2 linked regions of the Rhizobium rhizoryzae genome follow. The protein of the gene in region 1 interacts with the protein of each later gene in a pairwise test. Links are inferred from orthologs where the notes say so. Each region holds a gene or a part of one and is shown in the gene's direction. Other genes may lie near its edges.

The links. The genes of interacting proteins can lie anywhere in the genome.
Region 2: the proteins of nuoG (region 1) and G6N80_RS12570 interact in binary tests that used the Escherichia coli proteins (3 or more experiments, as listed by UniProt). The link is inferred for Rhizobium rhizoryzae from one-to-one orthologs.

What each region holds. Positions count from the first base shown.
Region 1 is NZ_CP049250.1:2,959,091-2,963,278, reverse strand. Bases 769-3,679 are described here. They hold nuoG (NADH-quinone oxidoreductase subunit NuoG), read left to right. Parts: upstream 769-1,138; coding sequence 1,139-3,220; downstream 3,221-3,679. Other genes in these bases: nuoH (NADH-quinone oxidoreductase subunit NuoH), read left to right, coding at 3,233-3,679; G6N80_RS20165 (hypothetical protein), read left to right, coding at 769-1,082. Outside these bases: NADH-quinone oxidoreductase subunit NuoF, read left to right, coding at 1-389; more of G6N80_RS20165, read left to right, coding at 501-768; more of nuoH, read left to right, coding at 3,680-4,188. UniProt on the Escherichia coli protein: NDH-1 shuttles electrons from NADH, via FMN and iron-sulfur (Fe-S) centers, to quinones in the respiratory chain. The immediate electron acceptor for the enzyme in this species is believed to be ubiquinone.
Region 2 is NZ_CP049250.1:1,345,454-1,348,920, forward strand. The notes cover bases 1-2,825. They hold G6N80_RS12570 (formate dehydrogenase subunit gamma), read left to right. Parts: upstream 1-1,085; coding sequence 1,086-1,565; downstream 1,566-2,825. Other genes in these bases: G6N80_RS12565 (LysR family transcriptional regulator), read left to right, coding at 30-965; G6N80_RS12575 (formate dehydrogenase beta subunit), read left to right, coding at 1,562-2,825. Also shown: more of G6N80_RS12575, read left to right, coding at 2,826-3,118; fdhF (formate dehydrogenase subunit alpha), read left to right, coding at 3,270-3,467. UniProt on the Escherichia coli protein: NDH-1 shuttles electrons from NADH, via FMN and iron-sulfur (Fe-S) centers, to quinones in the respiratory chain. The immediate electron acceptor for the enzyme in this species is believed to be ubiquinone.

The sequences.
Region 1 (4,188 bases):
ACGGCATGCGCGAAGTGAAGTCGTCCTTCGGGACAGGCGGCATGATCGTGATGGATAAATCCACGGATATCATCAAGGCGATCTGGCGTATTGCTGCGTTCTTCAAACACGAAAGCTGCGGTCAGTGCACGCCTTGCCGGGAAGGCACCGGCTGGATGATGCGTGTTCTCGAGCGGATGGTGAAGGGGCAGGCGCAGAAGCGCGAGATCGATATGCTGTTCCAGGTGTCGAAGCAGATCGAGGGCCACACAATCTGTGCACTCGGCGATGCTGCGGCTTGGCCTATCCAGGGTCTGATCCGCAATTTCCGATCTGACATCGAGAAGCGGATCGATCAATACACGGCAAACGCTACCAGCCATGGCGCTGTCATGGAAGCTGCGGAGTAATCAATGGTCGGTGCGGGCAACGAAAATGGTAATTCTGATGCGAAGAAGAATTCTTCGCTCGGGTTCACTTTGCCTTTTTCCGACCATGCACCGGCGAGTCCCTTGGAGTTGATGACGGCTGCCACCGCCGCTGGTCTTGCGTTGAGCAACCAGTTCGCGGGCGCCTTTTTCGGCATCATGCAGGCCGCTATGGCGGCAACTGCAACTACCGAGCAACGGCAGGCAGAAGATGACAAGCTTTCTGGTGCGGTGAAGGACGCGGGTCGAACCGACGAAGTCAGGACAGTTGCGGTAGCGATGGATGTGGCTTCGGATGCATCGCAAGAGGTATCTCCGAGCACCAGCGCTCCCGCGGTAAAGCTTCAAGCAAAGTCAAAGCAGAAGGTTTCTGAGACGCAAGGTGCACCCAAGCCCGCCAAGGTAGGGCGTAGCAAGGCTACCGCTTCACCGGCTTCGGTCGGTGGGAGCAAGCGTCTCAGCAGCAGAACTGGAAAGCAGCCGGATGATCTTAAGGCAATTTCGGGTATCGGCCCGAAGTTGGAGGTATTGCTCAATGGCATGGGTGTCGTGCGCATTGAGGATATTGCAGCATGGACTGATAAGGAAGTAGAGCATTTCGACCGGGAGCTGGGACTTGACGGTCGGATTGCCAAGGACGATTGGATCGCGCAGGCAAAGGCGCTGCTGCGGTAACGGAATGTGTCACCAGCCTGAAAGGGCAGGGGACTGGAAACAGGACGTAAGTGACGATGGTTAAGCTCAAGGTTGACGGCAAAGAGATAGAGGTTCCCGATCACTTCACGCTTTTGCAAGCGTGCGAGGAGGCGGGTGCCGAAGTGCCGCGTTTCTGTTTCCATGAGCGCTTGTCGGTGGCGGGCAACTGCCGCATGTGCCTTATCGAGGTAAAGGGCGGACCGCCAAAGCCGGCTGCCTCCTGCGCCATGGGCGTGCGCGATATTCGCGGTGGTCCGAACGGCGAACTTCCTGAAGTCTTCACCAACACACCGATGGTGAAGAAGGCCCGGGAAGGGGTCATGGAATTCCTGCTCATCAATCATCCGCTTGATTGTCCGATCTGCGACCAGGGCGGCGAGTGTGATCTGCAGGATCAGGCAATGGCCTTCGGTATGGACGCTTCCCGCTATGCCGAAAACAAGCGGGCTGTTGAAGACAAATATATCGGCCCGCTCGTCAAGACGGTGATGAACCGCTGCATCCATTGCACGCGTTGCGTTCGTTTCACGACGGAAGTGGGTGGCATCTCCGAGCTAGGCCTGATCGGTCGCGGCGAAGACGCGGAAATCACGACCTATCTCGAGCATGCAATGACGTCCGAACTACAGGGCAATGTCATTGATCTCTGCCCGGTCGGTGCACTGACGTCACGTCCGTTCGCCTTCACGGCGCGTCCTTGGGAACTGGGCAAGACCGAATCGATTGATGTGATGGATGCTGTTGGCTCTGCAATCCGGGTCGATACGCGCGGTCGCGAAGTGATGCGCATCATGCCTCGCGTGAACGAGGAAGTGAATGAAGAATGGATCTCTGATAAAACCCGCTTCATCTGGGATGGTCTGAAGACCCAGCGTCTCGATCGTCCCTATGTCCGTCGCGACGGTCGCTTGCAGCCCACCACCTGGGCGGACGCTTTCCAGACGATCAAGACGGCGGTTTCGGCAACGACCGGTGCCCGTATCGGCGCGATCGCAGGTGATCTTGCGAGCGTTGAAGAAATGTACGCGCTCAAGCAACTCCTGAACGCACTTGGTTCGCAGAATCTCGATTGTCGTCAGGATGGTTCGAAGCTGGATCCGGCCTTTGGTCGTTCAAGCTACATCTTTAATCCGACCATCCAAGGTATTGAAAACGCTGACGCACTCCTGCTCATCGGCGCCAATCCCCGAGTGGAAGCTGCCGTTCTGAACGCCCGTATCCGTAAACGCTGGCGTCGCGGCAATTTCCCGATTGCTGTGATCGGCGAAGCGGCTGAGCTGCGTTACCCTTATGAGTATCTCGGTGCTGGTCCGGAAACCCTTGCCGAACTGGCCAACGGATCCCATGGATTCCTCGAGAAACTGCGCAACGCGAAAAAGCCCATGATTGTCGTGGGACCCGGCGCTCTGACGAGAGACGACGGAGCGAGCATCCTTGCTTCTGCCGCCTCGATCGCAAGTGCTGTTGGTGCAGTGAGCGAAGACTGGAATGGCTTCGGTGTGCTCCATACTGCCGCTTCGCGTGTTGGTGGACTGGATCTCGGTTTCGTTCCGGGCGCTAACGGTGCCAATGCCGCCACCATGCTGCGGTCGATGGACGTACTCTTCCTGTTGGGCGCTGACGAAATGGAGTTTTCCACAAAGCATGCCAAGTGCACCGTCTATATCGGTAGTCACGGCGATGCTGGCGCGCATGGCGCAGACGTGATCCTCCCCGGCGCTGCCTATACGGAAAAGTCCGGCACTTGGGTCAATCTCGAGGGGCGGGTGCAGATGGGTAATCGTGCGGGCTTTGCGCCTGGCGATGCTCGCGAAGAATGGGCCATCATCCGTGCGCTTTCGGACGTTCTCGGCAAGAAGCTACCCTTTGATTCGCTTTCGGCTCTTCGTCGCCAGCTGTATGTAGCGCACCCTCATTTCAACGCGCTGGACGAAATTGCTCCGGCTCCGAGCAATGAGATTGCAGAGCTTGCAAAAAAACCGGTGAGCTTGGGCAAGTCTGGGTTTGCGTCTTCGGTCAAAGACTTCTATCTCACGAACCCAATTGCACGTGCTTCGGCCGTGATGGCGGAATGTTCGGCACTGGCCCGCAACAATTTCAAGGCTGCGGCAGAGTAAAGGCTGGAAAACATGGACTCCTTCTTTTTGACTTACGTCTGGCCAGCGATTGTTATGATCGGCCAGTCCCTGTTGCTCCTCGTATGCCTGCTCGTGTTCATCGCCTATATCCTGCTGGCCGATCGCAAGATCTGGGCAGCGGTACAGTTGCGCCGTGGACCTAACGTGGTGGGCCCGTTCGGCCTTTTCCAGTCGTTTGCCGATCTTTTGAAGTTCGTATTCAAAGAGCCGATCATTCCGGCCGGCGCGAACAAAGGCGTGTTCCTGCTGGCGCCGCTCGTGTCGGTTACCCTTGCGCTCGCGACCTGGGCCGTCATCCCGTTCAACGAAAACTGGGTAATCGCCAATATCAACGTCGGCATCCTTTACGTCTTCGCCATTTCCTCGCTGGAAGTCTACGGCGTAATCATGTCTGGCTGGGCGTCCAACTCCAAATATCCCTTCCTTGGCGCACTGCGCTCTGCGGCGCAGATGGTATCTTATGAAGTCTCGATCGGCTTCGTGATCGTGACGGTTCTGCTGTGCGTCGGTTCTTTGAACCTGACGGACATTGTCCTTGCGCAAAAGACCGGCATAGGCACGGCAGTCGGATTGCCAGCCTCGTTCCTTGATTGGCACTGGCTCGTCCTGTTCCCGATGTTCGTGATCTTCTTCATTTCCGGCCTCGCTGAAACGAACCGCCCTCCGTTCGATCTACCGGAAGCAGAATCCGAACTCGTGGCCGGCTACATGGTGGAGTACTCCTCTGCGCCTTACATGATGTTGATGCTCGGCGAATACGCCGCCATCCTGCTGATCTGCTCGCTGACGACCATCCTGTTCCTGGGAGGCTGGCTCCCGCCGGTTGATGTCTGGTTCTTGAACTGGGTGCCGGGCATCGTGTGGTTCATCCTCAAGGGAACATTCGTCTTTTTCATGTTCGCAATGGTCAAGGCGTTTGTTCCGCGTTACCGCTACGACCAGCTGAT
Region 2 (3,467 bases), 1.6 Mb from region 1 along the record:
GTCAGCAAGCGAATGGGGTCCTGACAGGCATGATCGATAAGCTCGAATTCTTCATTGCTTTGGCCGGTGCTGGTCATTTCGGTCGCGCCGCGGAGGAGTGTGGGGTCTCCCAGCCCACACTCTCGGCGGCCATTCGCCAGCTTGAAGACCAGCTGGGCGTCATTCTTGTCGTGCGCGGTTCCCGCTATCAGGGCCTTACACCCGAGGGACAGCGCGTGCTGGAATGGGCGCGACGGATCGTCAGCGATACCCGCACCATGCGCGAAGAGATGCGGGCCGCGCGGAAAGGTCTCGCCGGTCATATCCGGCTTGCCGTCATTCCCACTGCGCTGGCCATGGTGCCACGCCTCACGGAGCCATTTCAGGCGCGCCATCCGGCAGTTACGTTCTCTGTCACGTCGCGCACGTCACTCCTGGTGCTCAGTCAGCTGGAAAATCTCGAGATCGACGCCGGCATCACATACCTCGACAATGAACCGCTTGGCCGCGTGACGACGGTTCCGCTCTATTCGGAGCGGTATCACCTGATTGCCGCAACAGGAACGCCACTGGCAGACCAGGAATCGGTGACCTGGAAAGAGGTTTCCGCTCTTCGGCTTTGCCTATTGACGCCGGATATGCAAAACCGCCGCATCATCAACAAGCACATGGCAGAAGCTGGTGTCTGGGCCAAGCCAACGCTTGAATCGAATTCGATGATCGTGCTGTTTTCCCATATCAGGACCGGTCAATGGGCGTCGATCATGCCGCGTAACGTCGCGGAATCCTTTGGTTTTCCGGAACAGATCCGAATGGTTCCGATCGTCGAGCCAGATGCCGAACATCTGGTTGGGCTGGTCGCAACGCATCGCGAACCACATACTCCGCTGGTCTCTGCCCTGCTGCACGAGGCGCGATTGCGCGCTGCAGCATTGGATTTCGATAGAAATCTCCTATCGAGCGACGGAAAGCCGTTATTGACCTAGTGTCGGCAAATTCGCCATTCTTCGCAAAAGACAAATATACGTCGTCGCAGATGAGCGAGCCGACTTAACAGGAAGCTCTCTGGAGCGACCTGGGTCTTGTCGGTTTGGGAGGACTGACTGATGAACATTCGTGCCGTTGCCGTCGATGAGGCAACACGGGTTTCCGAGATCGTTGAAAGCTGTCGCCATCTGGAAGGGCCGCTTCTTCCTGTTCTTCATAAGGTGCAGGCTGAATTCGGTTTCGTTCCCGAGAGTGCAAAGCAAATCATCGCCAAAGCTCTCAACCTGTCACGGGCCGAGGTTCACGGGGTCGTCACCTTCTACCACGATTTTCGCGATCATCCTGCCGGACGGCATACGCTGAAGCTCTGTCGCGCCGAGGCTTGCCAGTCGATGGGCTGCGAGTCTCTGGCGGAGCAGATCAAGGCAAAGCTGGGCGTTGATTGGCATGGGACGACTTCGGACGGTGCGATCACGCTTGAGCCGGTCTTCTGTCTTGGCCTTTGTGCGCAGGCGCCTGCCGCGATGCTGGATGGCGATGTCTATGCCCGCCTGGACGAAGACTGTCTTGGCGAAATCCTGACGGAGGCGCGCCGATGAGTGTCACCGTTTTCGTTCCTCGCGATGCTGCCGCCCTGGCTGTTGGTGCTGACAGGGTTGCTGCGGCAATCGAGAAGGAAGCTGCCGCGCGCGGCGTGGATGTCCGCATCGTCCGCAACGGTTCGCGCGGCATGCTGTGGCTGGAAGTTCTGGTGGAGGTTCGCACTTCCAAGGGCCGTATAGCCTATGGACCGGTGAAAGCTTCCGATGCCGCATCTTTGTTCGATGCGGATTTTCTGAGTGGCGGCGATCACCCGCTTTGTCATGGGCTGACCAAGGAAATCCCGTTCCTCAAAAGCCAGACGCGGCTGACATTCGCCCGCTGTGGTGTGACGGATCCATTGTCGCTCGAAGACTACCGGCATTACCAGGGCATGAAGGGTCTGGCCAACGCGCTTGCCATGGCGCCTGCAGATATCGTGAAACAGGTGACCGATAGTGGCCTGCGTGGTCGAGGTGGTGCAGGCTTCCCGACCGGTATCAAGTGGAAGACGGTTGCAGATGCTGTCGGCGACCAGAAATACATCGTTTGCAATGCAGACGAGGGTGATAGCGGCACGTTCGCAGACCGGATGATCATGGAAGGGGACCCCTTCGTCCTGATTGAAGGCATGGTGATCGCGGGCATAGCGGTCGGAGCGACCAAGGGTTACATCTATACCCGGTCCGAATATCCGCATGCGATTGCGACCATGAGCGAGGCAATCGAGGTCGCCCGCCGGGAAGGCATTCTTGGCTCGTCGGTGTTAGGATCTGCTTACGCATTCGACATGGAGGTGCGCGTTGGGGCCGGTGCCTATGTCTGCGGTGAGGAAACATCCCTGCTGAACAGCCTGGAAGGCAAGCGAGGCGTCGTACGTGCCAAGCCTCCATTGCCAGCGCTTCAGGGCCTGTTCGGCAAGCCCACTGTCGTCAACAATGTTATGTCCCTTGCATCGATCCCGGTCATCATGGATCGGGGCGCCGCCTTCTATCGTGACTTCGGCGTCGGTCGTTCACATGGGACGATCCCGATCCAGCTCGCCGGTAACCTGAAGCATGGCGGGCTTTACGAGACCGCGTTTGGCCTGCCGCTTGGCCAGCTGATCAACGAAATCGGTGGCGGCACGATCTCCGGGCGTCCGGTCAAGGCCGTTCAGGTCGGCGGGCCTCTGGGCGCCTACTTCCCGCCTTCGCTCTTCGAGACAATTTTCGATTATGAGGCTTTTGCGGCGGCAGGCGGCCTGATCGGTCATGCTGGTGTCGTGGTTTTCGATGATACGGCGGATATGCTCAAGCAGGCGCGGTTCGCCATGGAGTTCTGTGCGGTCGAAAGCTGCGGCAAGTGCACGCCCTGCCGCATCGGCTCGACGCGTGGCGTCGAGACGGTCGACAAGATCGCGCGCGGCATCGAGCCGGAGAAGAACAAGGTGCTGCTGGAAGATCTCTGCAACACCATGAAGTTCGGTTCGCTCTGTGCACTTGGCGGCTTTACGCCTTACCCGGTCATGAGCGCGCTGACACATTTCCCGGAGGATTTCGCACCTGCACCGGTGAGGGAGGCGGCAGAATGAGTGACGGTTCTACTTCGTCATCCTCGGGCCTGTCCCGAGGATCTACCGAGCTTTCCACGCGGGTAACGTTCCCGGCTGAACCGGCTTTCAATATTCAGACGCAGCAGATCCTCGGGACAAGCCCGAGGATGACGGCGGAAAGGTAAGCGCCATGCCCCTCGTTCCTGAAATCGATTACGGTACACCCGCATCCAGATCCAGAGAGATGGTAACGCTGACCATCGATGGTTGCGAGGTCACGGTGCCAGCCGGAACCTCCATCATGCGCGCCTCCATGGAGGCCGGTATCCAGGTGCCTAAACTCTGCGCGACCGACATGGTCGATGCATTCGGATCCTGCCGCCTCTGT